3 regions of the Streptomyces sp. NPDC088766 genome follow, and region 1 is predicted to be linked to each of the others. Evidence: riboswitches for the same ligand, from Rfam matches in the RefSeq annotation. Region 1 holds a riboswitch; each other region holds the start of a gene.
The links. A riboswitch is a leader RNA that binds a small molecule or an ion and turns the genes downstream of it on or off. The one in region 1 is predicted to bind S-adenosylmethionine.
Positions count from the first base shown of each region.

Region 2: another riboswitch for S-adenosylmethionine. It lies ahead of thrC (threonine synthase); the one in region 1 lies ahead of ACIP5W_RS31970 (putative leader peptide).
Region 3: another riboswitch for S-adenosylmethionine. It lies ahead of ACIP5W_RS19570 (aminotransferase class V-fold PLP-dependent enzyme); the one in region 1 lies ahead of ACIP5W_RS31970 (putative leader peptide).

Region 1 is NZ_JBIVKQ010000032.1:18,466-28,863, reverse strand. It holds gene ACIP5W_RS32000 (acyl-CoA dehydrogenase family protein) at 1-654, shown strand, start outside; gene ACIP5W_RS31995 (putative leader peptide) at 1,097-1,225, shown strand; gene ACIP5W_RS31990 (aliphatic sulfonate ABC transporter substrate-binding protein) at 1,441-2,547, shown strand; gene ACIP5W_RS31985 (ABC transporter ATP-binding protein) at 2,588-3,385, shown strand; gene ACIP5W_RS31980 (ABC transporter permease) at 3,372-4,298, shown strand; gene ACIP5W_RS31975 (TSUP family transporter) at 4,564-5,349, opposite strand; SAM riboswitch class IV at 5,915-6,024, shown strand; gene ACIP5W_RS31970 (putative leader peptide) at 6,053-6,175, shown strand; gene ACIP5W_RS31965 (ABC transporter substrate-binding protein) at 6,359-7,981, shown strand; gene ACIP5W_RS31960 (ABC transporter permease) at 7,985-8,944, shown strand; gene ACIP5W_RS31955 (ABC transporter permease) at 8,941-9,867, shown strand; gene ACIP5W_RS31950 (dipeptide ABC transporter ATP-binding protein) at 9,864-10,398, shown strand, end outside.
Region 2 is NZ_JBIVKQ010000010.1:162,650-173,047, forward strand. It holds gene ACIP5W_RS16680 (glucosyl-3-phosphoglycerate synthase) at 1-828, opposite strand, end outside; SAM riboswitch class I at 998-1,168, shown strand; gene thrC (threonine synthase) at 1,187-2,470, shown strand; gene ACIP5W_RS16690 (MoaD/ThiS family protein) at 2,467-2,742, shown strand; gene ACIP5W_RS16695 (cold-shock protein) at 3,207-3,413, shown strand; gene groL (chaperonin GroEL) at 3,757-5,379, shown strand; gene ACIP5W_RS16705 (NADH:flavin oxidoreductase) at 5,683-6,807, shown strand; gene ACIP5W_RS16710 (hypothetical protein) at 6,857-7,426, opposite strand; gene ACIP5W_RS16715 (hypothetical protein) at 7,723-8,805, shown strand; gene ACIP5W_RS16720 (PTS transporter subunit EIIC) at 8,848-10,263, opposite strand; gene murQ (N-acetylmuramic acid 6-phosphate etherase) at 10,280-10,398, opposite strand, start outside.
Region 3 is NZ_JBIVKQ010000013.1:78,811-89,208, reverse strand. It holds gene ACIP5W_RS19610 (glycosyltransferase 87 family protein) at 1-550, shown strand, start outside; gene ACIP5W_RS19605 (hypothetical protein) at 633-1,826, opposite strand; gene ACIP5W_RS19600 (NlpC/P60 family protein) at 1,890-2,912, opposite strand; gene ACIP5W_RS19595 (NlpC/P60 family protein) at 3,139-4,173, opposite strand; gene ACIP5W_RS19590 (NYN domain-containing protein) at 4,385-5,728, opposite strand; gene ACIP5W_RS19585 (hypothetical protein) at 5,801-6,040, opposite strand; gene ACIP5W_RS19580 (rhomboid family intramembrane serine protease) at 6,212-6,925, shown strand; gene ACIP5W_RS19575 (Lrp/AsnC family transcriptional regulator) at 7,108-7,389, shown strand; gene ACIP5W_RS19570 (aminotransferase class V-fold PLP-dependent enzyme) at 7,426-8,787, opposite strand; SAM riboswitch class IV at 9,026-9,142, opposite strand; gene trpD (anthranilate phosphoribosyltransferase) at 9,243-10,307, opposite strand.

The sequences.
Region 1 (10,398 bases):
GTCCGGATCGACGGCGACACCGGCACCTTCGGCCAGCGGCTCGCGGCCGGCGGCAGCGTGGAGTTCGACGCCGTACCGGTCGCCGCCCGCGACGTACTCGGTTCCCTCTCCGCCGACGAGGACGTCCTGTCCCCCATGGCTGCTCTCACCTCGCCGGTCGGACGCCTCCTCTCCGTCCAGCTCCTTCTCGGCATCGCCGAGGGGGTGCTCGCCGAAGCCCGCGAATACAGCCGGGCAGGGCACTCGCCCTGGTATCCCGCCCGGCCGGTCGACCACTCCCAGGACCCGCAGGTACTGACCGCCTACGGAGAAATCACCGTCCTCACCCGCTCCGCCTCCGCACTCACCGATCAAGCACTGGAGGCCGTGCACGCCGGGCTGGCACGCGGCGAGGATCTCACCTACGACGAGTACGCGGACATCTCGGTCCTCGTCACCATGGCCGAAGCCGCCGCCTCCCGGGCCGCGCAGGAGTCCACCACCCGCGCCCTCGACATCATCGGCGCCCGCTCCGCCTCCGCACGGCTGGGCTTCGACCGCTTCTGGCGCAACGCCCGGACCCACACCCTGTACGAGCCCCCCGCCCACCGGCTCCGCGACGTCGGGGACTACTTCCTCAACGGTGCGCACCCTCCCTTCGTCCTGCCCGTCTGACCCGGAGGTCACGGGGCGCAGGATCGCCGGATCGCCGGATCGCCGGATCGCCGGATCGCCGGATCGCCGGCAGAGCCCGCTCGGCCGTCCGCCGAGTCCGAAACCTCGTCGCGCGCCTGCGCGTCGGTCCGGATCTCCGGGCCGGCGCCGGCTGCGCCGTCGGACGCTGAACCCGCCGGCGGACGCCGCTCTCCACCACCGCATCTCGCAGTCGGGCTGCCACGGCCATGCCGCTGTCGGCGGCAACTCACGGCCCGGCCGCCCGCCGACATGTCCGCGTCGACCAAGGCCCCGGCGCCCGGACAAACCCCCTGACGCACCGAGCCACCCACCGTCTGTCCCAAATAGCGAGAAGGGGTTGTTCACCATGTGAACACCCCCTTGGGGTGGGCGCCACCTTCTGCCACGATCCCCATCAACCAGGTAGGAATACTAGGGATCGATGGGGGTGGCCATGCGAACGCTCGACCGCACGAGCCGGATGCTGCCCCTTCTGACGTCGCGTCGTCACATCGACCTCGTCCGTACGTCCAGTGCCATCTGTCGGCCCCTCCGACGCAGCAGCACCTGACCCCCTCCGAACCAGCACGGCCTCCCCGTCCGCTCCGGCTCCGTCGGCGGACCGGACGCCTTCGGCCGGCTGCGCCCCGGCGTTCCACTTCTCGGCACGGGCCGGCATGCCTGCCACCGACGGCCGAGGGGTGGGGGTGCCGGCGCGTGCCGACAAGCAGTCGCCCCGCCTTCTCGTACCTCCCTGTTCACCCAATTCCCCGAAAGGACACCTCCGTGTCTGCCGCGAGACCGCTCACCACCCTGCGCACCATCGCCGTCATAGCCTCGCTCCCCGTGCTGCTGACCGCCTGCGGGTACGGCTCCGAGTCGACCGACGAGGGCGGGAAGAGCGCGGTCGCGGCCGGCGCCGAGAAGCTCTCCGCCGACGAGGTGAAGATCGGCTACTTCCCCAACCTCACGCACGCCACCGCTCTCGTGGGCGTCCAGGAGGGGCTGCTCCAGAAGGAGCTCGGCGGGACCACGATCAAAGCCTCGACCTTCAACGCCGGTCCCTCCGAGATCGAGGCGCTCAACGCCGGCTCCATCGACATCGGCTGGATCGGCCCCTCCCCCGCCATCAACGGCTACACCAAGTCGGACGGCAAGAACCTGCGCATCATCGGCGGTTCCGCCTCCGGCGGCGTGAAGCTCGTCGTCGACCCGAAGAAGATCAAATCCCTGGACGACGTCAAGGGCAAGAAGATCGCCACCCCGCAGCTCGGCAACACGCAGGACGTGGCGTTCCTCAACTGGATCGCGGACAAGGGCTGGAAGGTCGACGCCCAGAGCGGCAAGGGCGACGTCTCCGTCGTCCGCACCGACAACAAGATCACCCCCGACGCCTACAAGTCCGGTTCCATCGACGGCGCCTGGGTGCCCGAGCCGACCGCGTCCAAGCTGGTCGCCGAGGGCGCCGAGGTGCTGCTGGACGAGTCCGACCTGTGGCCCGACAAGAAGTTCGTGATCACGAACATCATCGTGTCGCAGAAGTTCCTCAAGCAGCACCCGGACGTCGTCGAGGCCGTACTGCGCGGCTCGGTGAAGACCAACGAGTGGATCAACGCCAACCCGGACAAGGCGAAGGCGTCCGCCAACACGGCACTGGAGAAGCTGTCCGGCAAGGCGCTGCCCGCCGGCGTCCTCGACCCGGCGTGGAAGTCCGTCACCTTCCTCGACGACCCGCTGGCCGCCACCCTCGACGCCGAGGCGGAGCACGCGGTGAAGGCCGGCCTGCTGGAGAAGCCCGACCTGAAGAGCATCTACGACCTCACCCTCCTCAACAAGGTCCTCAAGGCCGAGGGCAAGGACACGGTCGACGACGCCGGTCTCGGCGCCCGGTAAGGACGACCGGACCCGATCACGTTCCCAGGAGGTGACGACCATGACGACCACGATCGCCAAGACTGCCGAGGACGCCACGGCGGCCGCGCACGCCGCCCGGATCGAGCACGTCTCGAAGTCCTTCCGCGTACCGGGCACGCCCGGCGGACAGCAGCTCGTGCTCGACGACATCACGCTCGATGTCGCACCGGGCGAGTTCGTCACCCTCCTGGGGGCCTCCGGCTGCGGCAAGTCCACCCTGCTCAACCTGGTCGCGGGACTGGACCGGCCGTCCGCCGGCTCGATCGACACGGACGGCCGGCCCGCCCTGATGTTCCAGGAACACGCCCTGTTCCCGTGGCTGACCGCGGGCAAGAACGTCGAACTCGCCCTGAAACTGCGCGGAGTCGCCAAGCAGGAACGCCGGCAGGAGGCGGAACGGCTGCTGGAACTCGTACGGCTGCAGGACGCGTACCGCAAGCGGGTGCACGAACTGTCCGGCGGCATGCAGCAGCGCGTCGCCCTGGCCCGTGCGCTGGCCCAGGACAGCCGGCTGCTGCTGATGGACGAACCGTTCGCCGCACTGGACGCCATCACCCGTGACGTACTGCACGACGAGCTGACCCGCATCTGGAGTGAGACGGGACTGTCGGTGCTGTTCGTGACGCACAACGTGCGGGAGGCGGTGAAGCTGGCGCAGCGGGTGGTGCTGCTGTCCTCACGGCCGGGGCGCATCGCCCGGGAATGGACCGTCGGCATCCCGCAGCCGCGCCGCATCGAGGACAGCGCGGTCGCCCGGTTGTCCCTCGAGATCACCGAGGAACTGCGTGAGGAGATCCGCCGCCATGGCCGGCACTGACACCGGCGTCGACATCGCGAAGGGCGGCTCTCCCGCAACCGGGGAGCCCCAAGATCCCCGTGACCTGACGGGTCTGGAGGCCGGGCTCGACGCGCTGGACTCCGTACGGACCGGTCGTACGCCGCTGCGCGAGACGCTGACACGCAAGGTGCTGCCGCCCGTCACCGCCGTCGCACTGGTGCTGGTGGTCTGGCAGCTGCTGGTGTGGGCCGAGATCGCCCCCGCCTACAAGCTGCCCCCGCCGTCGGCGGTGGGGGACGAGGTGACCGCCGCCTGGCGGCAGGGCACGCTGCTCGACTACATCTGGACCAGCGTCTCGCGCGGTCTGCTCGGCTTCCTGATGGCCCTCGTCATCGGTACGCCGCTCGGCCTGCTGGTCGCCCGGGTCGCCTTCGTCCGGGCGGCGATCGGCCCGATCCTGTCCGGCCTGCAGTCGCTGCCGTCGGTGGCCTGGGTGCCCCCCGCCGTGATCTGGGTGGGCCTGAACGACTCGATGATGTACGCCGTGATCCTGCTCGGCGCGGTCCCCTCCATCGCCAACGGCCTCGTCGCGGGCATCGACCAGATCCCCCCGCTGTTCCTGCGCGCCGGCCGGACACTGGGCGCGACCGGGCTGCGCGGGGCCTGGCACATCGTGATGCCCGGGGCGCTGCCCGGCTACCTGGCGGGGCTGAAGCAGGGCTGGGCGTTCTCCTGGCGGTCGCTGATGGCCGCCGAGATCATCGCCTCCTCGCCCGATCTGGGCGTCGGCCTCGGCCAGTTGCTGGAGAACGGGCGGAACAACTCCAGCATGTCGCAGGTGTTCCTGGCCATCTTCCTGATCCTGCTCGTCGGCATCGCCATCGACCTGCTGATCTTCAGCCCGCTGGAACGGTGGGTGCTGCGCGGCCGGGGCCTGCTGGTCACCCGCTGAACCAGCGGATCGCGCCCGCCACGGACACCCGCCCGGCAGCGCCGCCCCGCCGCGCCGCCCCCGGCGCACGGCACCGGCTCCGCGGAGGCGGGCATCACCCCCACGGCGGAGCCGGCCGCGCTGTGCGCGCAGGAGACGGCCCCGGCCGCACGTGTTCCACGGTGTGCCGGCCCGGTCCGCCGCGCGGGGAGCGACAGCCCGGGTTCGCCGTCAGTGGCGGTTCCCCCCTGCGGCCTTCGGCGGGGGACCCCGCCCGTCGCGGGGGTCAGCTGAGCGCGTCGATCGCGTAGAGGGCGCCGAGGGCGGTGGCGAGGGTGCCCAGCAGCAGACGGAGGAGCGTTTCGGGCAGACGGGGCTGGAGGCGGGCACCCAGGTAGCCGCCGATGAGGCCGCCGAGGCCGCAGGCCAGGCCGAGGGACCAGTCGGGGGCGATGCTGCCGGTTCGGGCCAGGGACAGCAGCGCGTAGGTGGAGGCTCCGACGACGGACGTGGCGAAGGTGGAGGCGAGCGCGGCGGGGGCGACCTTGGCGACAGGGACCCCGCGGCCGGCCAGGACGGGGCCGAGGATCGAGCCACCGCCGATGCCGTAGATCCCGCCCACCACCCCGACGGCGAGCGCGAGGCCGGTGACCGTCCGGGGCGCGGGCTCGGGGCGCGGGCTCTCCAGGTGCGCGGGGCGGAGTGTCCCGGTGATCAGCCAGAGGCCGAGCGGCAGCATCAGGGCGGCGATCAGGAGCCGGAAGACGTGGGGGCCCGGCAGGGCGAAGACGCGGATGAACGCGCCGAGGACCACGCCGGGGAGCGTGCCCGTCACCAGCCGGCGGACGAGCGGGCCTCGCAGGGCACCGGCACGCCGGTAGCGCAGGAGGGCACCTGGCCCTGCTACGACGTTGTAGAGAAGGTTCGTGGGGGTGACGGCCGGGTCGGGGACAGCGAACACGCTCAGTTGCACCGGCAGCAGGAAGACGGCTCCGGACACCCCGGCCGGGGCGGTCACCACGGCGATCAGCAGGCCGACCACGACGCCGGCCGCTCCCAGTCCCCACTCCACCCGGTTCCCCCTGCGCGCGTGTCAGCCGATGCGGACCCCGGCTCGTGCCCCGAGGAGAGCGTAGAGCGTCTCGCCGACGTGACGGCGATGAGGCCGATGCCGGTCGTGGCCGGGCGGCGGCCGCCGCCGTGGACGGGGTCACCGGTGTCGGCGACCGGTCCCGACCGCGGTACGGGCACCGAGCGCCCTTCCCCTGCCGCAGCCGGGTGCGCGCCGGTACCCGCCGAGCAGGCCGGACTCGTCGAGTTCCGCCGCATCGCGGAAGCACGAGCCGGAAGGGACCGCGTCACCGGTGGTGCGACGAACAGCGGGTCGGCCGGTCAGTACGCCTCACGCCGCAAGCAGGTCCGGCAGTTGTCCCGTCGCGCGATCACCGGAACACCGTCGGGGCCCTGTCGAACACGCACGTCGGGCACACCTCGCCGCACCGGTCGCGTCCGATGCGGCGGTCACCTTCGACGATCTCGATCACGCGGCCCGGCCTCCTGCGACCGCCGACCGACGCGGCTCGGACTGCGGCCGGCTCCATTGACGGATCACGGCGGCGATCGGTAAAGTTTCAAGTGGCATTGAGTGTCAGCGTGAAGCCCTGGCTTGCTGACCGGCAACCCTCCGACGCGGTGGGGTGCTCCAGGTGAAAGCCCGGCCGGGTCGCCCACCCGGCAAGCGCGTGGCCCCGTGACAGGGCCTGGACCACGGAGGAATGAGCGTGCGGCACAGCAGCGTCTCGAGTCCCTCCATCACGGCCGTGGCGGCTCTCTCCCGATTCTCCCGCCGACGCCACATCGACCTGCAGCGCATCACCACTTGCCTGTGTCGTGGCTGACCGAGTCCCGTCGGCTGTCCGAGGACGTTCACCGCTGCCTCTGACGCCCGCGGCAACCTCCTGATCCTTCCCCGCCCCACGCCCTTTGACCGTGTCGCTCTTTCCCGGGAGCGACACCGTCCACGCCTCTCCATGTCCGCACGGAAACGTGCGTGACGGCTTTCGAGTAGGAGAAATCATTCCGTGATACCGCATCCGGATTCCCGCCCTGCCCGACGGGCGGCACTGACCGCGCTCCTGACAACCAGTGTGCTGCTGACCGCATGCTCGTCCGGCGGCGGCAGCGGTTCGAGCAACGACAGCGGCCGGGCCCGGTCCGGCGGCACACTGACCTTCGCGGTGGGCTCCGACGCCGGCTGCGTGGATCCGCAGCAGGTCGCCAGCAACGACACCGTCTACTCGCTGCGCCAGATCGTCGACTCCCTGACCGACCAGGACCCCGGGACCGGCAGGATCGTGCCGTGGCTGGCGAAGAGCTGGGACATCAGCCCGGACACGACGACCTTCACCTTCCACCTCAGATCCGGTGTCACCTTCAGCGACGGGACACCGCTGACCGCGCAGGTGGTCAAGGACAACTTCGACGCGGTACCGAAGCTGGGCGCCCTGGGGGGCCTGGCCCAGGGGTACCTGAGCGGCGTGGAAAGCACCTCCGTGGTCGGCCCGCTCACCGTGCGGGTGAAGTTCAAGCAGCCCAACGCCCAGTTCCTGCAGGCCACTTCCACGTTCTCACTGGGCATCGAGTCGTCGGCGAGCGTGAAGAGGTCCCCGCAGCAGAAGTGCAGCCGGGGAATCGCCGGCAGCGGCCCGTTCACGCTGAAGCAGTACGTGCAGAACCAGTCGATCACCTTGGCCAAGCGCGCCGATTACGACTGGGGTTCCTCGCTGTGGACCAAGAAGGGCGCGGCGTACCTCGACAAGCTGGTGTTCAAGGTGGTGCCCGAGGCAGGGGTGCGCACCGGCAGCCTCCAGTCCGGTCAGGTGGACGCGATCAGCAGCGTGGGCAAGGCCGACGAGGCGGCGCTCAAGGGCGCTCACGTGGACCTGCTGCGGCGGGCCAACCCGGGCAACGTGTTCCACCTGGGGCTGAACAACTCCCGGCCGCTGCTCAAGGACGTGAAGGTGCGTCAGGCGATCCTGTTCGCCATCGACCGGCAGCAGATCGTCGACGCCGTGTTCCCGACCGGTACGCAGCCGGCCACCAGCATCCTGGCGCACACCACACCGGACTACGCCGACCTCGGCCCGGAGCTGGCCCACGACGCGGCGAGGGCGAAGTCCCTGCTGGACTCGGCCGGCTGGAAGACGGGCAGCGACGGCATCCGGACGAAGAACGGCGGCAGACTGAGGCTGTCCGTCACGTGGTTCGCCAACGCGGCCACGAACCAGCCCGCACTGGAGCTGATCCAGCAGCAGCTCAAGGCCGTCGGCATCGACGTGGTGCTCGAGGAACGGCAGATCACCCAGTTCGCCCCGACGCTGCAGTCCGGCGACTTCGACGCCGTGTGGGGCAACCTGACCCGGGCCGACCCGGACATCCTGCGCAGCCAGTACTCCACCCGGCTGGCCAACTTCTACCACCTGCCGGCGAGTCCGCTGGACTCGCTGCTGACCCAGCAGGCGGCCACCACCGATGCGGCCAAGCGCAAGCAACTGGTCGGCCAGGCACAGCGGTTGATCGTGCAGAACGCGTACGTGGTGCCGGTGGTGGAGCTGCAGACCCAGCTCGGGGTGGCGAAGAAGGTGCACGGCCTCGGCCTCGAGGCCTCCAGCCGGATCCAGCTGCACGACACCTGGATCGGCTAGCGCATGCTCCACTACGTGATCAAACGCGTCGCGCAGGCGCTCGGAGTGCTGTGGGCGGCCTACACGGTCTCGTTCCTGGTGCTGGACTTCCTGCCCGGTGATCCGGTGTCGGCGATGGCCGGTGCCGGAGCGGACTCCGCGCAGATCGATCCGGCGCAGCTCGCCAGGCTTCGGCACGAGTACGGCTTCGACAAGCCGGTACTGGCGCAGTACGCCGACCACCTCGGCAACGCGGTGCGCGGGGACTTCGGCGACTCGGTCTCCACCGGCCGTTCGGTGACCTCGACCCTGGGCGACGCACTGCCGCAGACCCTGGCGCTGACCGGTACGGCGCTGGTGCTCGCGGTGGTCCTCGGCGGCGGTCTCGCGGTGCTGGCGACCTGCACCTCGCAGCGGTGGCTGCGGCAACTGCTGCTGTCGTTGCCGCCGCTCGGCGTGTCGGTGCCGACCTTCTGGGTGGGGCTGCTGTTCGTCGAGCTGTTCTCCTTCCGGCTGCGGTGGTTCCCGGCGTTCGGCAACGACGGTCTGCGGGGCCTGGTGCTGCCGGCGCTGACACTGGCGATCCCGACCGGTGCGCAGGTCGCACAGGTGCTGGCCAAGAGCCTGCTCACGGCCCTGGACCAGGCCTATGTGGAGACCGCCCGGGCCAAGGGCGCGGGCAGGTGGCGGATCCACCTGCGGCACGCTCTGCGCAACGCGTCGTTGCCGGCGCTGACGGTCGTCGGGCTGCTGGCCGGGCAGCTGATCGCCGGTTCGGTGGTCGTCGAGACCGTGTTCTCCCGCGACGGCCTGGGCCGGGTCACGGCGGCCGCGGTCACGGCCCAGGACATCCCGCTGGTCCAGGGAGTCGTGGTGTTCGGGGCACTGATCTTCGTGCTGGCCAACCTGGCCGTCGATCTCGTCTATCCGCTTCTCGACCCGCGGATCGTGGTGGCCTCCGGAAGGAAGGGGAGTTTCGCATGACCCGGTCCCTTGTCGACGACGTCACCACCGGTGCCGCGCCCGGCTCGGCGCCACCGGTCGAACCCGGCATCGGCCCGAGTCCCGGGCGAGGTCCCGAACTGCGGCGCGTCCTGCGGTTCTTCCTGCGCCGCCCCGGTCTGCTGGCATCGGTCCTCGTCGTGGTCCTCGTGGTGCTGGCGGCGTTTCGGCCGGGGACGTTCACCTCGCGGGACCCGCTGGACGGGGTGCCGTCGCAGAACTTCCGAAGCCCCGGCGGCGCGCACTGGTTCGGTACCGACGAGCTGGGACGCGACCTTTTCTCCCGGGTGGTGCACGGTGCGCAGCTGTCGCTGAAGGCCACGCTGATCGCGGTGGCGGTCGCCTTCGTGGTCGGCGGTCTGCTGGGCCTGGTCGCCGGATTCGTGGGCCGCTGGGTCGACGACGTGCTGATGCGCTTCGTCGACGTACTGCTGTCGATCCCGGCGCTGTTCCTGTCCCTCGCACTGGTCACGGCGCTGGGCTACGGAACGGTGAAGGTCGCGGTCGCGGTCGGGGCGGCCGGCGTCGCCGGCTTCGCCCGGGTGACGCGCGCGGAGGTACTGCGGGTGCGGCAGGCGGTCTTCGTCGAGGCGTCGCGATCATCCGGGTCCCGCTGGTACTCGGTGCTGGGCAGGCACGTGCTGCCCAACGCGGCAGGCCCGGTGATCGTCCTGGCCACACTCGACTTCGGCGCCTCCGTCCTGGCCGTGTCGTCGCTGAGCTTCCTCGGTTACGGGGCGCCGCCCCCCGCACCGGAGTGGGGCACGTTGATCTCCGACGGGCGCAACTACCTGGCGAACGCCTGGTGGCTCACCGCACTGCCCGGCCTGGCGATCGCCGCGACCGTGCTGGCCACCAACCGCATCGCGCGGGCGCTGGACGGCGAATGGTCCCGACAGCGATGACCGGCCCCACGACGAACGACCCCGGAACGGGTGGGAACTTGACGAACACACCGGAACCACTGCTGGAGGTAAGGGGCCTGTCGGTTTCGTACCGCACCCGCGGCGGCACGGTGCAGGCCGTGCGCGGCGTCGACCTCGACGTACGGCCGGGCCAGGTGACCGCGGTGGTCGGCGAGTCCGGATCCGGCAAGAGCACGACCGCCCATGCGATCGTCCGGCTCCTGGCGGCGAACGGCAGCATCGACGCCGGCACGGTCCGCTTCGGCCGGCACGACCTCGCCTCGCTGTCCGAACGCGATCTGCGCACCGTACGCGGTGCGCAGATCGGCCTGGTGCCCCAGGACCCCACGGTGTCGCTCAACCCGGTCAAACGCATCGGTGAGCAGGTCTCGGAGGTGCTGCGCATCCACGGGCTGGCGACCCGCCGCTCCGCTGCGTCGGAGGCGATCGCGATCCTGGACCGGGCCGGGCTGCCCGACGCGGCCACCCGCGCCCGGCAGTATCCGCACGAGCTGTCCGGCGGGATGCGGC
Region 2 (10,398 bases), on a different contig from region 1:
CAGCCGGAGCTGCGCGGTGCGGTAGATCGCCGCCGCCATCCTGCCGAGCGCCTGCCCGTCCTGGTGACGGTGCTTGCGGACGCCGACGTCGACCTGGGCGAGGGCGTCCAGGCCGACCAGGTGCAGGGCGTCGACGAGCATGCCCAGCTCCACGCCGTAGCCGACGGGGAACGGGAGCTGTTCCAGCAGGCTGCGGCGGGCCGCGTACTCGCCGCCGAGCGGCTGCACGAAGCCGGCCAGCTGCGGCCAGTGCATGTTGAGCAGGGGGCGGGCCATGAGTTCGGTGACCCGGCCGCCCTGGCCCGCCGTCCTGCCGGAGCCGGGCGAATGCAGCTCGGTGCCCAGCGGACGGTCGTACATCGCCTTGACCAGGTCCACGCCGGGGTCGGTGAGCAGCGGGCCCACGATCCCCGAGACGAAGTCGGAGGAGAACTCCCTGAGGTCCGCGTCGATGAAACAGACGATGTCCCCGGTCGTCACGAGCAGCGACCGCCACAGCACCTCGCCCTTGCCGGGCACGGCGGGTATCCGGGGCAGGATCTCGTCCCGGTGGACGACGCGCGCCCCGGCCGCCGCGGCGACCTGCGACGTACGGTCGGTGGAGCCCGAGTCGACGACGACGATCTCGTCGACGAGGGGGACCTGCCGCATCAGGTCGTGGCGGATGACCGCGACGATGTCACCGACCGTCTCCTCCTCGTTCAGGGCGGGCAGCACCACCGACACCGACTGGCCCGAGGCGCGCTTCGCGGCCAGGACGCGGTGCAGCGGGCGGTCGGTCACGGACCAGGAGCGGGTGGCCAGCCAGGCCTCGGCTTCTTTCAGCACGGTCTGCGGCTCCTCACTGTCGTGATCACACGCGGTGCACGTGGGGTGACCGTGTGATCCATCTCGCGGTTCGGACGTCTGTCTCAACTGTCCTGGCCTTCGGTTACAGTCTTGAACAACGCGGATGACCATCGCATGTCCGAGGTGGCCGCTGTTCACAACTTCATACCGCTCATCCAGAGGGGCAGAGGGATACGGCCCGATGAAGCCCCGGCAACCCTCCAGCCGCGCGCGCCGCCAGGCGTGAACGCCAACGCGTCACGTCGATGTGGCGAGGCTCCCGGCTAGGGAAGGTGCCAAATCCGTCTCACGGCGAGATGCGTCGTGAGGAAGATGAGGAGAAAGGGCCTCGCCTCACATGGCTGCGCAGACAGTTGCAAGCACCACGAACTCCGTCGATCTCGGTCCCGCCGCGGCGCTCTCCTGCCGCGAGTGCGGACACCGCGTGCCCCTCGGCCCGGTCTTCGCCTGCGAGGAGTGTTTCGGCCCGCTCGAGATCGCGTACGACTTCTCGGCCTACGAGACCGAGGAACTCCGCAAGCGCATCGAGGCGGGCCCCGCGAACATCTGGCGCTACGCGCCGCTGCTGCCGGTCCCGGCCGACGTGGCGGAGAAGCCGAACATCAACCCCGGCTGGACCAAGCTCGTCCAGGCCGACAACCTGGCCCGCGAGCTGGGCGTCGACGCCGGCAAGCTGTTCGTCAAGGACGACTCCGGCAACCCGACGCACTCCTTCAAGGACCGTGTCGTCGCCCAGGCCATCGAGGCCGCCCGCGCCTTCGGCTTCACCACCCTGTCCTGCTCCTCCACGGGCAACCTGGCCGGTGCCGTCGGCGCCGCCGCCGCCCGCGCCGGTTTCCGCTCCTGTGTGTTCATCCCGCACGACCTGGAGCAGGGCAAGGTCGTCATGGCCGCGATCTACGGCGGCGAACTCGTCGGCATCGAGGGCAACTACGACGACGTGAACCGGTTCTGCTCCGAGCTGATCGGCGACCCGGCCGGCGAGGGCTGGGGCTTCGTCAACGTCAACCTGCGGCCGTACTACGCCGAGGGCTCCAAGACGCTGGCGTACGAGATCTGCGAGCAGCTCGGCTGGCGGCTCCCCGACCAGCTCGTCGTGCCGATCGCCTCCGGCTCGCAGCTCACGAAGATCGACAAGGGGCTGCAGGAGCTGATCAAGCTCGGTCTCGTCGAGGACAGGCCGTACAAGATCTTCGGTGCGCAGGCCGAGGGCTGCTCGCCGGTGTCCGTCGCCTACAAGGCGGGTCATGACGTGGTCCGGCCGCAGAAGCCGGACACCATCGCCAAGTCCCTCGCCATCGGCAACCCGGCGGACGGGCCCTACGTCCTGGACATCGCGCGCCGTACCGGCGGCGCGGTGGAGGACGTGGACGACGAGCAGGTGGTCGACGCGATCAAGCTGCTGGCGCGGACCGAGGGCATCTTCGCGGAGACCGCCGGCGGCGTGACGGTCGGTGTGACGAGGAAGCTGATCGAGAACGGTCTCCTGGACCCGACGAAGACCACCGTCGTCCTCAACACGGGGGACGGTCTCAAGACCCTCGACGCGGTGGCCGGCACCGGCCTGACCGCCACCATCCGCCCCAACCTGGACTCCTTCCGAGAGGCTGGCCTCGCATGAGCGTGACCGTCCGCATCCCGACCATCCTGCGCACCTACACCGGTGGCAAGGCCGAGGTCCCGGCCGAGGGCGCGACCCTCGGCGAGGTCATCACCGACCTGGAGAAGAACCACACCGGCATCGCCGCCCGCGTCCTGGACGACCAGGGCAAGCTGCGCCGGTTCGTCAACGTGTACGTCAACGACGACGACGTGCGCTTCGAGCAGGGGCTTGACACGGCGACCCCGGACGGCGCCGGCGTCTCCATCATCCCGGCCGTGGCCGGCGGCTGACCGGTGCCCGTACCCGTCGGTAGTACCTGCCGGTAGTAACCGTCGGTAACAGTAATTACCGAGAGTTCATCCAATTGCCCCCTCCGCGAGAGAAGCGGAGGGGGCAATTCAGTGTGGTTGAGCGCGGTAGAGTTGGGGAACGCGTCGCCCATCGCATGCCGGCCGCATATGAGTTCCGTCGGGGCGGGCGATGAGAAGCAGCCAAAGTGTGCATGTGTTTTGCGCCTTTCATTCCCTTTGTGGGGCCCGACTTGCCCTGAATCCGGGCGAATTCTCACTCTCCTCCGGACCGTTCGCGTCCAGAATTCTCGTCCGATTGACCTGTTGCAGACGGCAGTTGGACAGATACATTCGGCCGCGGTCGACGCGTTCCGGCGCACGCCCCCAACCAACTGGGGGGTGAGGTCTGACCCGGATCCGCGAAGTGCGGATCTGTGCAAGGGCCAGTAATAGGGGAGTTAGGCATGGCTCAGGGCACCGTCAAGTGGTTCAACGCGGAGAAGGGGTACGGCTTCATCGCGGTCGACGGTGGTGCGGATGTTTTCGTCCACTACAGCGCGATCCAGATGGACGGATACCGCACCCTGGAAGAGGGTCAGCGGGTCGATTTCGAGATCTCGCAGGGCCAGAAGGGACCGCAGGCGGACATGGTCCGGCTCGCGACCGGCTGAAGCACGCGCCGACTTGCAGCGACGTTCTTCTGTTCCATCGGCGAAGGGCTCGCACCTCCCGGGGTGCGAGCCCTTCGGCATGTCCGAAGCCGCGTGCGGTCACCCGTCGGCGTCCGCCGCCACCCCTCGTTCACCTGCGGATCCCCGGGGGGCGCTTGCACTCGGCACAGGCGAGTGCTAATCATTGCGTTAGCACTCTGAAGGTGAGAGTGACAACGAAGGACCGGGTCGGTGAGGCCCGCAGGCCAGGTGGGGCAAGGAACCACGGGGCCGGCGAGCCGTCCGTCGCGGGCGCGGGCGCGGTCCGAAGGAATCACCCCCAGTCCTGGAGGGACCACTTCACATGGCCAAGATCATCGCGTTCGACGAGGAGGCGCGGCGCGGCCTCGAGCGCGGCATGAACCAGCTCGCGGACGCCGTGAAGGTGACGCTCGGCCCCAAGGGCCGCAACGTCGTCCTCGAGAAGAAGTGGGGCGCCCCCACGATCACCAACGATGGTGTCTCCATCGCCAAGGAGATCGAGCTCGAGGACCCGTACGAGAAGATCGGCGCCGAGCTGGTCAAGGAAGTCGCCAAGAAGACGGACGACGTCGCCGGTGACGGTACGACCACCGCGACCGTGCTCGCCCAGGCGCTGGTCCGCGAGGGCCTGCGCAACGTGGCGGCCGGCGCCAACCCGATGGCTCTCAAGCGCGGTATCGAGAAGGCCGTCGAGGCCGTCTCCGGTGCCCTGCTCGAGCAGGCGAAGGATGTCGAGACCAAGGAGCAGATCGCTTCGACGGCCTCCATCTCCGCCGCCGACACCCAGATCGGCGAGCTGATCGCCGAGGCGATGGACAAGGTCGGCAAGGAAGGCGTCATCACCGTCGAGGAGTCGCAGACCTTCGGTCTCGAGCTCGAGCTCACCGAGGGCATGCGCTTCGACAAGGGCTACATCTCGGCGTACTTCGCCACCGACATGGAGCGTATGGAGGCCGTCCTCGACGACCCGTACATCCTGATCGCGAACTCCAAGATCTCCAACGTCAAGGACCTGCTCCCGCTCCTGGAGAAGGTCATGCAGTCGGGCAAGCCGCTGCTGATCATCGCCGAGGACGTCGAGGGCGAGGCCCTGTCGACCCTGGTCGTCAACAAGATCCGCGGCACCTTCAAGTCCGTCGCCGTCAAGGCCCCGGGCTTCGGCGACCGCCGCAAGGCGATGCTGAACGACATCGCCATCCTCACCGGTGGCGAGGTCATCTCCGAGGAGGTCGGTCTCAAGCTCGAGAACACCTCCCTGGACCTCCTGGGCAAGGCCCGCAAGGTCGTCATCACCAAGGACGAGACCACCATCGTCGACGGGTCCGGCTCCTCGGAGCAGGTCGCGGGCCGGGTCAACCAGATCCGCGCCGAGATCGAGAACAGCGACTCGGACTACGACCGCGAGAAGCTCCAGGAGCGTCTGGCGAAGCTGGCCGGCGGCGTGGCCGTCATCAAGGCCGGCGCCGCCACCGAGGTGGAGCTCAAGGAGCGCAAGCACCGCATCGAGGACGCCGTCCGCAACGCGAAGGCGGCCGTCGAGGAGGGCATCGTCGCCGGTGGTGGCGTGGCCCTGCTGCAGGCCACCTCGGTCTTCGAGAAGCTCGACCTCGAGGGTGACGAGGCGACCGGCGCCAACGCCGTGAAGCTCGCCCTGGAGGCCCCGCTCAAGCAGATCGCCGTCAACGGTGGTCTCGAGGGTGGCGTCATCGTCGAGAAGGTGCGCAACCTGCCCGTCGGCCACGGCCTGAACGCCGCGACCGGTGAGTACGTCGACATGATCGCCGAGGGCATCATCGACCCGGCGAAGGTGACGCGCTCCGCGCTGCAGAACGCCGCGTCGATCGCCGCGCTGTTCCTCACCACCGAGGCCGTCATCGCCGACAAGCCGGAGAAGGCCGCGGCCCCGGCCGGCGGCGGCATGCCGGGCGGTGACATGGACTTCTGAGCCTGACCGAGGCTCGGTTTTCCACCGAGGGCGGTACCCCCTGCACCGGCAGGGGGTACCGCCCTCGGGCGTTTCGGGCGCCGACGTCGTAGTACGGGGTTGTCGTGGGCCGCCCCGTGCGGCCGTGGGCCGCCCCGCTGGGCCCGGCCGGCGTGGTTCGGATCACAGGGGCGGCGGGGGAGCGGGTGGAATGGCGGAGGCGGGACCGCCGTTGAGAGGGAGGGCGGTTCTTGCATGTGCACATACCGCCCGGAATGTCCGCCGCTCGATGTCCGCCGTGACCTCTTTGAGGAGTCCTCTGTCGTGACTGCCACCCCCGCCGCCACCCGAGCCGCCGAGATCCTCGCGCGTCCCGTCTCCCTCAACGGCCTGACCGTGCCGAACCGCATCGCCATGGCGCCCATGACCCGCATGTTCTCGCCCGGCGGCATCCCCGGCGAGGACGTGGCGTCGTACTACGGCCGCCGCGCCGCCGCCGGTGTCGGTCTCGTCGTCACCGAGGGCACGTACGTGGGTCACGACTCGGCCGGGCAGAGCGACCGGGTGCCGCGGTTCCACGGCGAGGAGCAGCTGGCCGGCTGGGCGAAGGTCGCCGAGGCCGTGCACGCGGGCGGCGGGACGATCATGCCGCAGCTGTGGCACATCGGCATGGTCCGCGAGCAGGGCCAGCCGCCCGTCGCGGACGCCCCCGCCGTCGGCCCCTCCGGCCTGCGCCTGGACGGCGCCGAGGGCACCGGCAAGGCGATGACCCGGCGCGACCTGGACGACGTCATCGGCGCCTTCGCCGAGGCCGCCGCCGCCGCGGAACGCATCGGCTTCGACGGCGTGGAGATCCACGGCGCCCACGGCTACCTGGTCGACCAGTTCCTGTGGGCGGGCACCAACCGCCGCACCGACGCCTACGGCGGCGACCCGGTCGCCCGCACCCGCTTCGCGGCCGAGATCGTCGCCGCCGTACGCGGGACGGTGTCGCCGGAGTTCCCGGTCGTCTTCCGCTACTCGCAGTGGAAGCAGGAGGCCTACGACGCGCGCCTCGCCGAGACCCCGCAGGAGCTGGAGGCCATCCTCGCCCCGCTCGCCGCGGCCGGTGTCGACGCCTTCCACGCCTCCACGCGCCGCTACTGGGTCCCCGAGTTCGACGGCTCCGACCTCAACCTCGCGGGCTGGACGAAGAAGCTGACCGGCCGGCCCACCATCACCGTCGGATCGGTCGGCCTCGACGGCGAGTTCCTCAAGGCCTTCCAGGGCGAGGGCTCCGCCGTCAAGAACCTCGACGACCTGCTCGACCGGCTGGAGCGCGACGAGTTCGACCTGGTGGCCGTCGGCCGCGCGCTGCTCCAGGACCCCGAGTGGGCCGCCAAGGTCCTGGCCGGCCGCCTCGACGAGCTGAAGCCGTACGACGCGGCGGCGTTGAAGACCCTGAGCTGACACCGGCCGGGGCGGACCGGAGCGGGCCGGCCGCAGGGATGCGGCCGGCCTACAGGTTGCCCAGCGGCTCGATGTCGACCTTCACCGGGGTGCCCCAGACGCGCAGCACCTCGTAGTCGGTGAACTCGTGCACCAGGCGGTACGCCATGGCGGGGCGGGAGCCGCGGCGCAGGGCGTTGATGTACAGCTCCGCCTCACGCCGGTCCCGCCTCGGCGTGCCGCACAGATGCCACTCCTGTCCGGTCCACAGTTCCGCGAGCCACCGCTGCTGCGGCTGCGGGCGGTCGGCGCGGGCGCCGTACCGGGAGGGGGCCGGAGCGGTGGGGGGCGCCTGCGGGGCGGGGCCGTTGTACTCGGCGCGCCGGGCCGCGCGGCGACGTGTCTCGCACAGCAGGCACAGGTCGTGCGCCGCCTTGTCGACCGGGCCGTTCGGGTGCTCGGCGCAGCGGGTGGTGGGCGCGGCTCCGACGACGCTGTCGTCCAGCAGGTCCAGGGCGCGCCGCAGATCGGCCTTGATCTCGTGCAGCCGGGCGTCGGGGGTGTCGGCGGTCAGCGCCTCGCCGTGCTCCCCGAGCAGTCGGAGAGCACGACCGAGAGCGGTGAGCTGGGCGTGGTTCATGACACCCAGGGTAGGGCGGCCCGGCCGGACGCGGTTTCTCGCCGTCAGGACGCCGGCGGCGGCAGCCCACCCGTCGCCCGCGTCCGGCCCCGCCCGGGGCTCCCTGCATCCCGGGCAGCACGGCCGCCCGGGCGCTCGCCGGGCCTTCTCAGCACACAACCGGTGCACGCACGCGCAAGTCCGGTGGGTGTTTCCTCCCTAGAGTCCTCCGGGCCCGGGCGGCGGATTCCGACCGGCAGGCGGCAGCCCGGTCCACGGACCGCCGCGGTGCGCTGACGAGGACGAGAGGACAGACGATGAGGACAAGAGGCTTACGGAACAGGGGAATCGGACTCCTGCCGCGCGCGTGGGTGGCCCTGCTGGCCGGACTGGCGCTGCTGCTCGGCGTGTCGGCCGGACCCGCCGCGGCCACCGAGGGGTCGTGGATCAACGAGGGCGGTGACGCCAGGTCGCCCGACGCGCTGTCCGCGCAGTGGTTCCGCGGAGACCTCTACGAGGTGGTGCGCGGGAACGACAACCAGATCTGGTGGCGGTACCGCAACGGCGCCTGGCAGGTGATGCCGGGCGGCGCCCGCACCTATCACCGACCCGAGGTCGTCTCGCTGCTCAACATCGGCACCGGCGGCCTGCAGGACTCCCGACTGGTCGTCTTCCACGTCGGCACCGACGGCGTGGTCTACTACAGCATCCTCCGCGGCGCGGCAGGCAACCTGTGGTCGGACTGGGACAACGTACCGGGCAATTTCCGCACCAATACCGGCATCACCACGGCGAGCGGCATCAACAACGTCGTCCTCTACACGGTGCGCGACCAGCAGGTGTACGTGCACAACATGGAGCTGTGGAACGGCGCACCGTCGTTCCCGCTGGGCGACTGGGGCACGCAGCACTCCCCGCGGGTGAACGGCATGGTGGCGAGCGTATCCACGTTCAGCCGTTCCATCAGTAATAACATCATGAATCTCGAGGTCGCGCGGGGGCTCAACAACCGCGTCTACATCTCCCGTTCGCGCACCGACATGAACAGCGTGCAGAACGCGTCCTTCGCCGAACTGCCCGGCGGCGGCGAGTGCGAGTCCGTCGAGGTCGGCCGTGGGGGCCCCGCCTCTCCCACGACCGACACCAACGACCCCGGCTACCAGGCGCAGCAGAACCTCGCCATCGGCTGCATCAGCCCCAACGACCACGAACTCTGGGTCAACCGCTCCACCGACGGCGGCCAGAACTTCACGGGCTGGTCCCGCGTCAGCACCGGGGCCGCGGCCACCGCCTCGCCCGAGATCCACGGCGCCCCCGGCGGGGAGGTCTTCGCCGTCCTGTCCTGGGGCGGGGACGCCCCCTTCAAGCAGCGCATGATCGTCATGAAGCGGATCATCTGACCCGCAGGCAGCCCGGCGTCGGAGTGCCGGCGGCGCCGGATCTCAGGAGCGGTGCGGGTCGCGGACCGGAGTGACGGCCGTGGCCGCCGCCGCGACCCCGCCGAAGGCGTAGGTCGCGGCGAACCCGACCGCGTACCCCATCAGCAGCCCGCCCGCGTAGATCGCCGCCGTCACGCCCAGCCCCCGGTTGCCCGCCAGCAACGGGAACAGCGCCCAGCCGGACGGGCCGATGGCGGTCGCGCCGACCCGGTCGCCGAGCATCGCGAAGAAGCCGACGAAGGCCCCGCCGGCCGCCCCGCCCGCGCAGGCCGTGAGGAAGGGGCGGCCGAGCGGGAGGGAGACGCCGTAGACGAGGGGTTCGCCGATGCCCAGCAGGCCTGCCGGGAGCGCCGACCTGATCGTCGTGCGCAACGAGGTGTCGTGGCGCAGGCGGACGTAGACCGCGAGGGCCGCGCCGACCTGGCCCGCGCCCGCCATCGCCAGGACGGGCAGCAGCACGGTGTGGCCCTGCTGTTCGATGAGCGTGGTGTGGATGGGGATGAGGGCCTGGTGCAGCCCCAGCATCACCAGCGGGAGGAACAGCCCGCCCAGGACCAGCCCGGCGAACGCGCCCGTCGTCGTCAGCAGCCAGTCCGCCGCCGTGCCGATCGCCGTCGAGACCGCGCCGGCCGCCCACATCAGGCCGTACAGCGTGGCCAGGCCCGCGACGAGGACGGTCAGGGTCGGGGTCAGCAGCACGTCGAGGGCCGCCGGGACCCGGCCCCGGCACCACTTCTCCACGTGCGCCGCCAGCAGTGCCGCCGCCAGCGCGCCGAGGACCCCGCCCTGGCCGGGGGCGAGCGCCACCCCGAACGCCGTGACCTTCCCGACGCCCGGATACACCACGATCGCCGCCACCGCCCCGCCCAGCACGGGCGTGCCGCCGAACTCCCTCGCCGTGTTGACGCCGACGAACACCGCGATCAGCGCCATGAAGGCGGACGCCACGGCGGCCAGCGCGGGCGTCAGCCGGGGCAGCAGGCCGGCGTTGACCAGCAGCCCGTTGACGCCGGCGAGGACTCCGCAGCCGATCAGGGCGGGGATGAGGGGCACGAAGACGGCGGCGAGCCGGCGCAGCGCGGTCCTGCCGGGCGTGGCGTTGCGCCGCTGCCGCTCGCCCTTCAACTCCGCTCCCCGCGCCGCCAGTTCCACCGCCACCGTCGGCCCTCCCACCAGTTCCTCGAACGCCGCCGTCACCCGCCCGACGACCCCCGGTCCGAGCACCACCTGGTACGAACCGCCGTCCACGACGAGCCCCAGCACCCCGGGCACCGCCCGCAGCGCCTCCTCGTCCGCCCGTGACGGATCGGCGAGGCCCAGCCGCAGCCGGGTCATGCAGTGGGCGACGGAGGTCACGTTCGCGGGGCCGCCGACCAGCGGCAGGAGCGCGGCGGCTGTGGCACGGTCATCGGTAGGCACCTGCTGAGCGTGCGGGTCAGGAGCGCGCGGCGGCGAGCGCGGCACGCAGACGGCCGCCGGACTCCTCCAGAAGGCGGGTGGCCGACGGCCCGTCGACCCCGGCGAGCAGCACGAGGATCGCGTTCTTCACCTCGC
Region 3 (10,398 bases), on a different contig from region 1:
CCACGTCGCCCGGCATCTCGGCTGGAGCGGCGAGGTGCGGCTCCACTACGGCTCGGTCGAATTCCTCGGCCCGCACGTGGACGCGGTGAGCGAGGCGGCCCTCGGTCTGACGGCGGCCGCGTTCGGCTGGCTGCTGCTGTGGCGGCTGCGGGCGCGGCGGTCCGCGCCGCACACGCTCGCGGACGCCGCCCTCACCGCCGTCCTGCTGTTCACCGTCACCAGCCGCGTGATCAGCCCGCAGTACCTGGTGTGGCTGGTCGGTCTGGCGGCCGTCTGCCGGTGCTTCCCAGGCAGCCGGATGGGGCCGCCGACCGTCCTGGTGCTGGCCGCGTCGCCGGTGACGGTGCTGGAGTTCCCCGTCTGGTTCGGCCACGTCGTCGCGAGCGACGCCCTCGGGCTCACCCTGCTGTTCCTGCGCAACGGCCTGCTGGTGGCGGCCACGGTCACCGCGGCCGTACGGCTGTGGCGCTCGACGGTGCCACGGGCCGCCGCCCCGCCCGCCGAACCCGGTCGGGCCGCCCGCGCCGGGCACGCGCAGGTCCCCTCCTGACGCCGGGCCCGGCGCACGGGGAAACCGGGCGGGCCCGGCGCGAAGAGGCGACCGTCCGGCCGGGTGACGGGAGTGGCGGTGCTCAGCCCAGTTCGTCGTGGAGGTACCGCTGCCACTCGGCGGTGAAGTCCTCCAGGGTCGTTCCCAGCACGCTCTCCATCGCCCCCTCGACCGCCCCCGGCCGTTTCCCGTGCTCGCCCACGGCCCGGTAGAAGGCGTGGAGGTCCTCCTCGCCCCATCGCTCGGCGATCATCCGGCAGGCCGTCCAGCCGCCCTCGTACGCCCGCGCCAGCCGCGCCGCGTCCCCGGCGAAACCGAAGTCGCCGTCGGACGGCAGCCCGTCCGGCAGGTCACCCCCGCGGACGGCCTTCTGCAGCTCGGGCGCGGCCTCCTCCGGGGTGCGGCCGGTGCCGCGGTAGCCGACCCAGTCGGCATAGCCCTCCGACAGCCACAGCGGGGTCGCCGCGTTGGTGTCGGCCCGGGTGGCGACGTGCGTGGTCTCGTGGGTGAGCACCACCTGCCGGCCGACCGGACCGAGCACGCCGAAGGCGTCCGGGTTGACGATGACCCGGTCGGCCGGGGCGTCGGCCCCGCCGCCCGTCTCGCCCGTGGTGACCGCGGCGATCCCGCGGTAGGAGGAGGCGGGCGAGCCGAGCAGCGCCGCCATGCCGTCGAGCGACTTCGGTACGAGGACGACGACCCGCCGGGCCCAGTCGGTGCCCCACGCCTGCGAGACCGCGGGGACGGCCCGGTCGGCCAGCCCCGCGAAGGTCCGCAGCTGCTCGCCGGACCGGCCGACCCCGAGGACGAGGCTGCGGGCGCCCCGGACGACCGTGACCGTGCCCTGGTCCCACAGTTGCTGGCCGGACTCGCGTGCGGGCTCCTCGCCGGCCACGTTCCACCGCCCGGCGGCGTCGCGGGTCAGCCGCAGGGTGCGTGCCACGGTCACCGGACCGCGGTCGTGGCCCTCGACGCGGTAGCTCAGCTCCGCGTCGGCCTCGGCCCCGTCCCCGCCGGGCCGGACGGCGGTGACCCGGTAGGACCAGGCGGCCAGGGGTACGGCGCGCAGCCGGGTGTATCCGGTGGGGTCCCCGGTGGCGGCGTAGGCGGTCGCGTCGTGGGCCAGGACGGCGGCGGCCCGCCGGTCCAGCACCCGCTGGACCTCGGCCCTGACGCCGTCGGTGGCGGGCCGCCCGCCGCAGCCCACGAGCAGGACGAGCAGCAGCACCGCGAGCCCCACGGCTCCGGATCCGCGCGCCCGCCCGTGACCAGCCATCCCCCCGATCGTACGGTGGGCCGCCCCGGGCGGAACCCCGACGGCGTGCGCCGCCCGCCCCGGTCAGGGCCTCGTCACCGACGACACCGGCATCATCCCGACCGGGTCGTAGCGCACGGCCGCACCCGGGTGGGGGGCGTGGATGACCTGGCCGTTGCCCGCGTACATGCCGACGTGGCTGGCGTCGGAGCGGTAGGTGACGATGTCGCCGGGCCGGGCCTGGGAGAGCGGGACCCGCCGTCCGGCGTGCGCCTGGGCCTGTGAGGTCCGCGGCAGGGAGACCCCGGCCTGCGCGTACGACCACTGCATCAGGCCCGAGCAGTCGAAGCCGGTGGGCCCGTTGGCGCCCCAGACGTAGGGTCTGCCGACTGCGGAGCGGGCGGCGGCCAGGGCGGCGGCCGCGCGGCCCGAGGCGGCGCCGGCGCTCTCGGGGCCGGGCAGGCCGGAGCGGCCGGACCGGGCAGCCCGGTCGTAGGCGGCGCGTTCGGCGGACGGCAGGGAGTTCAGCAGCCGCCGGGCCCCGGCGAGCTTCCGCTCGACGGTCCGCTTGTGCTTCTCGACGACCTCGCGGCTCTTCTCCAGCTCGCCGAGTTTCCGGGTGGCCTCGGTGCGTTCCTGGGCCAGTTCGCGCAGGGCGTGCTGGAGGTCCTTCAGCTCGCCGGCCTGGTGGGCGGTGATGCGGTCGAGGACGGAGGCCTTGTCGAGGTAGTCGGCCGGGTCCTCGGAGAACAGCAGTGCCAGGGACGGGTCGATTCCGCCGGAGCGGTACTGGGCGCCGGCCAGCGCGCCGAGCCGCTCGCGCAGCACGTTGACGCGCTCCTGCTTGCGGGCGACGCGGTCCTGGGCGTCTTTGACCTGCCTGCGCAGGGTGCCGGCCCGTTCCCCGGCCTCATTGAAGGCCTCGGTGGCCTTCTCGGCGGCCGCGTAGAGCCGGTCCACCTCGGTCCGGGTGTCCTCGTGCGGGGCGGCCGTGGCCGGTACGGCGGTGGTGGCGACGGCGCCGAGGGCGGCTGCGGCGGCGGACAGGACGCACAGGGCGCCCCGGTCGAACCCGGACGACGGTGCAAGGCGGCGATGGGACCCCACGGGAAGCCGCGTTCCTTCCTCTGGCGGACAGAGACCGTCCCCTCGGCACACGTGCCGGGGAAACGCGGCAGACAGTAGCCGCGCGACGGGGGGCCCACCAAAGACCTCGGCGGCGACACAACGTGACACCCCGCCTCTGACGCAGGTCATGGGCGGGGTGCGGGGTCAGTTCACGTCGCGGTGATTCGCCCGTTCGGGCGCCTTGGTGTCGCGGTCGGGCGAATGCTCAGATCCGGACGCCGAACTGGTACGGCATGTTGTTGATCGACTCGTAGCGCACGACGGTGCCGGTGCGCGGGGCGTGCAGCACCTGGCCGTTGCCCGCGTAGAAGCCGACGTGGTGCTGGTCGCCGTAGAAGATGACCAGGTCGCCGACCTTGAGGTCGGACTGGGAGTAGATGCGCGTACCGGCGTTGGCCTGGGCCTGGGAGGTGCGCGGGATGCTGACGCCGGCCTGGGCGAAGGCCCAGGAGGTCAGGCCCGAGCAGTCGAAGGTGGAGGGGCCGGTGGCGCCGTAGGAGTAGGGCGAGCCGATCTTGCTCTGGGCGGCCTGGAAGGCGGCCATGGCGCGGCCGGAGGCGGCGCCCGTGTTGCCGAGGTCGACGCGCTCACCGGCGTCACGGCTGGCGCGGGCGTCGGAGGCGGCCAGCGCGGCCTTCTCCTCGGCCGTCAGTGTGTTGAGGAGCTTGCGCGCCTCGGCGAGCTTGGCCTGGACTTCCTTCTTCTTCTTGCCCAGTTCGGTGCGGGTGGAGGCGAGGTCCGCGAGCTTGTCGGAGGCCTCCGCGCGGTCCTGGGCCAGCTCGCGCTGCTTGTCCTGGATCTTCTTCAGCGACTCGACCTGCTGGGCGCTCAGCTGGTCGGCGGTGGACGCCTTGTCCAGGTAGTCGTCCGGGTCCGAGGACAGGAGCAGCTGGAGGGAGGGGTCGATGCTGCCGGAGCGGTACTGGGCCGCCGCCGCCTGGCCTATGGACTCACGCAGCTCGTTCAGCTCTTCCTGGCCGCGGGCGACGTTGTCCTGGATCGTGGAGATCTCCTTCTGGAGCTTCTCCTGCTTCTCCTTGGCCCCGTTGTACTTCTCGGTGGCCTGCTCCGCGTCTTCGTAGAGCTTGTCGACCTTGGACTTAACCTCGTCCTTGCTGGGCTTCTCACTCGGCGCGGCGTTGGCGGCCTGCGAGGTCAGGGCAACAGCGGCGGCGGCCGCGGTGGTCAGCAAGGTCACGCGTGCGCGACTCGGCTGCTTGGGTCGACGGTGGGACGCCACGGAGAGCGAGCTCCTTCATGTGAGTGATCACTCGTGCGGAGGTTCGAAGGCAGACCCTAGTGACCCTCTCGTGATCACTTCAAATCCTGGAGCCGAAAAAGTCGGTGACGCACTGCATTCTTTACACTCAACCCACATGCAGTGACGCGCGATTGACGCTACGTTGCGTGACGATTGCGCCAATTCGGGCATTGACCCTTTACGTTGACCTTCAGGTCAGTCGCTTCAGGAGTACCGCAGAAGCCACGGGCCGGGCCCCCGCCCTGGCCACCCCGTCGGCCACCTCGCGGTCCGTCGAGGCCACGATGACCGGCCGGCCGGGCGGTTCGGCCCGCACCAGCTGGCGGATCAGCTCGTCGGCGGTGACCCCCGGCTTGGAGAACAGCACCCGCACCCCGCGCGGCGGCGCCAGCAGTACCGGCGCGACCAGTTCGGCACCGTCGAAGACGCAGGTGACCTCGGCGCCGGTCTGCGCGGCGAGCGCCGAGAGCTGCCCGAGCAGCCTCAGCCGCTGCTTCTCCAACGGCATCTGCGGATAACCGGTCTTGGTGACGTTGTAGCCGTCGACGACGAGATGTGCCTGCGGCAGCGCCAGCAACTGGTCCAGGATCGCCGGGTCGTTCTCCGACAGCGCGCGGGCCGCGATGTCCTTCGGGGTCATCCGGCCCGGCTCCACCGCGTCGACGGTCTCCGCCGGACGCACCGACACCGGCGGCAACGCCAGTTCCCGGCGCAGTCCTTGGGCCGATTCCAGCAGGGTGTCCAGCAGCAGCCGTACCCGCATGTCCTCGACGCTGCGCCCCTCGCGGGCCGCCCGCCGGGTGGCCTCCAGCGCGGCCTCCGCCTCGCTGAGCCGCGTCTTGAGCCGCCGCGACTCGCTCTCGGCCGCGGACACCTGCGCCTGCCCCTCGCTCCGTACAGCCTCCATCTCGCCCTGGAGCTTGCGCAGCGCGGCCTCACCGCGCTTGACGTCGCTGAGGGCCGACCGCAGCTTGCGGTGCAGCGACTCGCCCTCGCGCTTCGCCGCGTCCAGCTCGGCGCGCAGCCGCTCGGTCTCGGTCCGGGTCAGCTCACGGGCCTCGGCCAGCTGCTCGCGCAGCCGCTCCAGCTCCGCCCGGCTCTCCTCGTCGGCCCGCTCGGCGTCCGCCCGCAGGGCCTCCTCGCCGGCGGCGGTGACCAGCTTGACCCAGCCGGCGGGGCGCAGCACGTAGGCCGCGGCGGCCACGTCGAGCGGGTCCGCGGCCGGGGGCGGCGAACCGGAGTCCAGGGCACCGGCCAGTTCCGGCTGGGCCTCCCTGAACTTCTCCGCGATGCGCTGCCGGAACAGCGGATCGGTCTCCAGCGCGGCGGCCATCGCGTTGCCCGCGAACTTGGCCCGCCGGTTCGGGGCGAACCGGGCGTACTGCCGCAGCTGGGCGGGCAGTTCGGCGACGGTCAGGCCGCCGAAGCCGTCCGAGACGATCTGCACGACCCGGCGCCGCACTCCGTCGGGCAGCGGACGGTCGAGCACCTCGGCGGCGCCGTCGCCCGGCCCCCCGCCCGTGGTCTCCACCATCCGTCACACCCCAATTCTGTGCGGGGCCCTCCCCCACCCTCGGCTTCGCTCGAGCGGGGGGGACCCCCATCCTCAGGAGCCGGCGCCCGGCCTGTCCACCAGTTCCACCTGATCCACGGCGTTGCACCAACGGCACCGCACCGACTCGATGGTCTCACTGACCACCTCGCGCTCCTCCACCTTCGCCTCACCGGCGAGATCGAGGTGGACGTACTCGACGACCTTCGACGAGCGCGTCACGTCGAACCGCGTGAGGTTGCCGCAGAGGGTGCAGCGCCACCGCGTCGTGGCGGTCGGCAGGGGAACCGTCATCGTGACTGTCCGCTTCCTTCTAGTGTCCGTCTTCCGGGACCGGGGCGCGCCGAAGGCTCCCCGGAGCATGTGGCTCGTAACCCTACGGCCTGGCGGGTCCTCGCCGCCCGTCCGTCCACGGCGGCGAGGCGGTACGGCCCGGTACGCCCCGTTGCGTCATGCTCTGTAGCCATGATCAGCGACTGGAGCGGGCCCCTGGGCCGAGCCGTCCGGCACCCCGTGGCGCCCGTGACGTACGCACTGATGGCCCTGTGCTGCCTGATCTTCGTGATCGGCCCGGCCTCGGGCCTCGACCCGGTGTACGGCACCGGCGAGGAGGCGGCGCTCGCGCAGCGCGCCTACTTCCGCCGGTGGGGCGTGATCCCCGCGGACGTGTTCGACGGCTTGCCGCGGTCCGCCCTCACCCCCTTCACGGCCCTGTTCGTCCACGGCAGCTGGGTGCACCTGCTGGGCAACATGCTCTTCCTCTACGTCTTCGGGGCGATGACCGAGCACCGGATGGGCCGCGTCGAGTTCACGCTCTTCTACCTCGGCTGCGGCGCCCTGGCACTGCTGGGGTACGCCGCCGCCAACGCCGGCTCGGGGCAGTCCCTGGTCGGCGCCTCCGGGGCGATCTCGGCGGTTCTCGGCGCATTCCTGTACCTGTTCCCCCGGGCCCGCGTCACCAGTCTCCTGCCGTTCCTCTTCTTCCTGCCGCTGCGCTTCCCGGCCTGGGTCGTGCTGCCCTTCTGGGCGGCGCTGCAGTGGGTGGCGGCGGGGCGGGCCGGACCGGGGCCGGGCGTGGCGTACCTGGCGCACCTGGTGGGCTTCGGGCTGGGCTTCGGCTACGCGTGGGCCCGGTTCACCCGGCCCACCCGTGCCGCGGCAGGCGGCGTCCGCCCGTGAAGGAGCGGCGTCCGGTGCGTGCTCCCGGCGTGCCGGCCGGAAGCCCTCGTACGGAATGCACCCGGGCTTTCGGCCGGTGCGGCGAGAGAGCGTGCAGGGCGTCGCGACGGGGCGAACGTCGCCTGCCGCGGCACTAGAGTGAGCAGCAGCCCAGCTCCGGCCCCCGAGGGAGAGAACCAGCCGTGATCACCGCGATCGTCCTCATCAAGACCAGCGTGGACCGGATCCCCGAGATCGCGGAGTCGATCGCTTCGCTGGAGTCCGTGAGCGAGGTGTTCTCCGTGACCGGCACCTACGACCTGATCGCCATGGTGCGGGTGCGGCAGCACGAGGACCTCGCCGAGGTGATCCCGGGGCGGATCAGCAAGATTCCGGGCGTGGAGGCGACGGACACGCACGTGGCGTTCCGCACCTACTCGCAGCACGACCTCGAGGCCGCGTTCGCCATCGGGCTGGACTCCTGACCGTCCGGCGCACCGCCCGCGGCGGGCGGGGCCCGTCTACACCGCCGGGACGCAGCGGCCGCCCTCCGTGCGGTAGCGCCACTTCGCACCCTCGGTCACCAGTTCCCGCACCGCCGCCACGAAGCGGTCGACGTGCTCGTCGGGGGTGCCCGCGCCGAAGCTCACGCGGATCGCGTTGAGGGACTTCTCGCCGGGGGCCGCCTCGGGGGCGCCGCACTCGCCCTGGCTGTGGGGGGCACCGCCGAGGAGGGTGCGCACCAGGGGGTGGGCGCAGAAGAGGCCGTCGCGGACGCCGATGCCGTACTCGGCGGAGAGCGCGGCGGCGAGGTGGGAGCTGTTCCAGCCGTCCACGACGAAGGAGATCACGCCGACCCGCGGCGCGTCGTCGCCGAAGAGGGACAGGATCCGCACCTCGGGGACCTCCGCGAGGCCGGTGCGGACCTTCTCCACGAGGTACTGCTCGCGGGCCACCAGGGTGTCGAAGCCCGCCTCGGTGAGCGCCTTGCAGGCGGAGGCGACGGCGTAGGCCCCGATGACGTTCGGGGAGCCGGCCTCGTGCCGGGCGGCGCTCTCGTGCCACTCCACCTCCACTCCCCCGTCCGCGCGCCGGGTCACCTTGCGGCTGGCGCCGCCACCGGCGAGGTACGGCTCGGCCGCCCGCAGCCAGTCGGCGCGGCCGGCCAGCACGCCGGAGCCGAAGGGGGCGTACAGCTTGTGGCCGGAGAAGGCGACCCAGTCGACGTCGAGGTCGCGGACGGACACCGGGTGGTGGGGGGCGAGCTGGGCGGCGTCCAGGACGATCCGGGCACCGTGGGCGTGGGCCGCGGCGGCCAGCTCGCGCACGGGCCACAGCTCGCCGGTGACGTTGGAGGCGCCGGTGACGCAGACCAGGGCCGGGCCGTGCGGTTCCCGGTCGGCGAGGGCCCGCTCCAGGGCGGCCACGGCCTGCCGCGGGGTGCGGGGGGCGTCGAGGCAGGTGACCCGGGCGTTCTTCCAGGGCAGCAGCGCGGCGTGGTGCTCGGTCTCGAAGACGAAGACCTGGCAGTCGGCGGGAAGGGCGGCGGCGAGGAGGTTGAGGGAGTCGGTGGTGGAGCGGGTGAAGACGAGCTGGTCGTCGGGCCGGCAGTCGAGGAAGTCGGCGACCGTGCGGCGGGCGTTCTCGAAGAGGTCGGTGGAGAGCTGGGAGAGGTGTCCGGCGCCGCGGTGGACGCTGCCGTAGTAGGGGGCGTAGGCGGCCACGTCGTCCCAGACACGCTGGAGGGCGGGCGCGCTGGCGGCGTAGTCCAGGGCCGCGTAGCCGACCTCGCCGCCGGTGACGAGCGGGACGGTGACATCCCGTCCCAGAACGGGCAGGGGGGCGCAAACGGTCGGGGCGACGGCAGCGGTGGAGACGGACATGACGGAACTCCCGTGAGAGGCAGAGGGATTCACCACGCGAGCGGCCGGGTTCTTCCGTTCGGATCAGGCCGGATCAGGGAGCGGGGCCCGCGGGCCCGGCATGATCCGCACGAGAGGCCCTGGGGCTCGAGCGCGGGAAAAGGTGAAGGAGGGATGCGGAGGCGGGGCTCTGCGGCCCTATCGCATTCGCTTGCTCACGGAAGGCTCCTCGACGACCAGGACCCCTGGTGTGACGAGGGGTCCGCGCTTGCCGTGGACCTTTGTGTCCACAGCCTGGTCTTCACCCGGGGCACCCCGCCACGGACGGAGGGTTGCCGGACAGTCGGCCGGGGCCTCATGACTGTCACTCATGACCTGGTACGGCATCCTGCCACACGATCACCGGCGCGCAAGGCGCGGTCCATTTCCTGAGACACCAGGGGCCGGGACCGCGCCTCGCCGGCCGTTGTCCCGGCTCAGGCGTGGGTGGCCGCCGCCCAGCGCTCCAGCGTCCGCTTCGCCGCCCCCGAGTCGAGGGACTCCGCGGCCCTGGCCATACCGGCGCGGAGCTGCTCGGCGAGCGGTGCCCCGGTCGGCTCCAGGGCGACCAGGGCGGCCGCCGAGTTCAGCAGGACGGCGTCGCGGACGGGGCCCGTCCCGCCGTCCAGCAGCCTGCGCGCCACCTCGGCGTTGTAGGAGGCGTCGGCACCCCGCAGGGCCTCGACGGGAACGAGGTCGAGGCCGACGTCGCGCGGGTCGAAGGACTCCTCGGTCACCTTGCCCTCCCGCACGACCCAGACCCGGGAGGTGGAGGTCGTCGTCAGCTCGTCGAGGCCGTCGTCGCCGCGGAACACCAGCGAGGAGTGGCCGCGTTCGGCGAAGACACCGGCGACGATCGGCGCCATGCGCAGGTCCGCCACACCGACCGCCTGGGCCCGGACCCTGGCCGGGTTGGTCAGCGGGCCGAGGACGTTGAACACCGTGCGGATGCCCAGCTGGCCGCGCGCGGCACCCGCGTGACGCAGCGCCGGGTGGAACTTGACGGCGAAGCAGAAGGTGATGCCCGCCTCCTCGGCGACCTCGGCCACCCGCCGCGGGGTCAGGTCGAGGCGGACACCGAGCTTCTCCAGGACGTCCGAGGCACCGGAGGCGGAGGACGCGGCCCGGTTGCCGTGCTTGACGACCTTGACGCCCGTGCCGGCGACGACGATCGAGGACATCGTGGAGATGTTGACCGTCTTCGCGCCGTCGCCGCCCGTGCCGACGATGTCGACCGCCGGGCCGGGCACCTCGATGACGTTCGCGTGCTCGTACATCGCGCGGACGAGTCCGTTGATCTCCTCGACGGTCTCGCCCTTGGCGCGCAGCGCCACCACGAAGCCGGCGATCTGCGCGTCGGTGGCCTCGCCGCGCATGATGCGGTCCATCGCCCATGCCGTGGCGTCGGCGCTCAGGTCGCGGCCGGACAGCAGGGCGTTCAGCACCTCGGGCCAGGAACGGGCCGCCGCGGTGTCGCCTCCGGCGGGGGTCACAGCGCTCATAAGCCGCTCCTGGATCAGTGTGGTCCCGCTCCACGGGACGCGCGTCTCGACGGTTCCACCCTATCCAGCCGCGGACAGGGCGAAGGGCCCC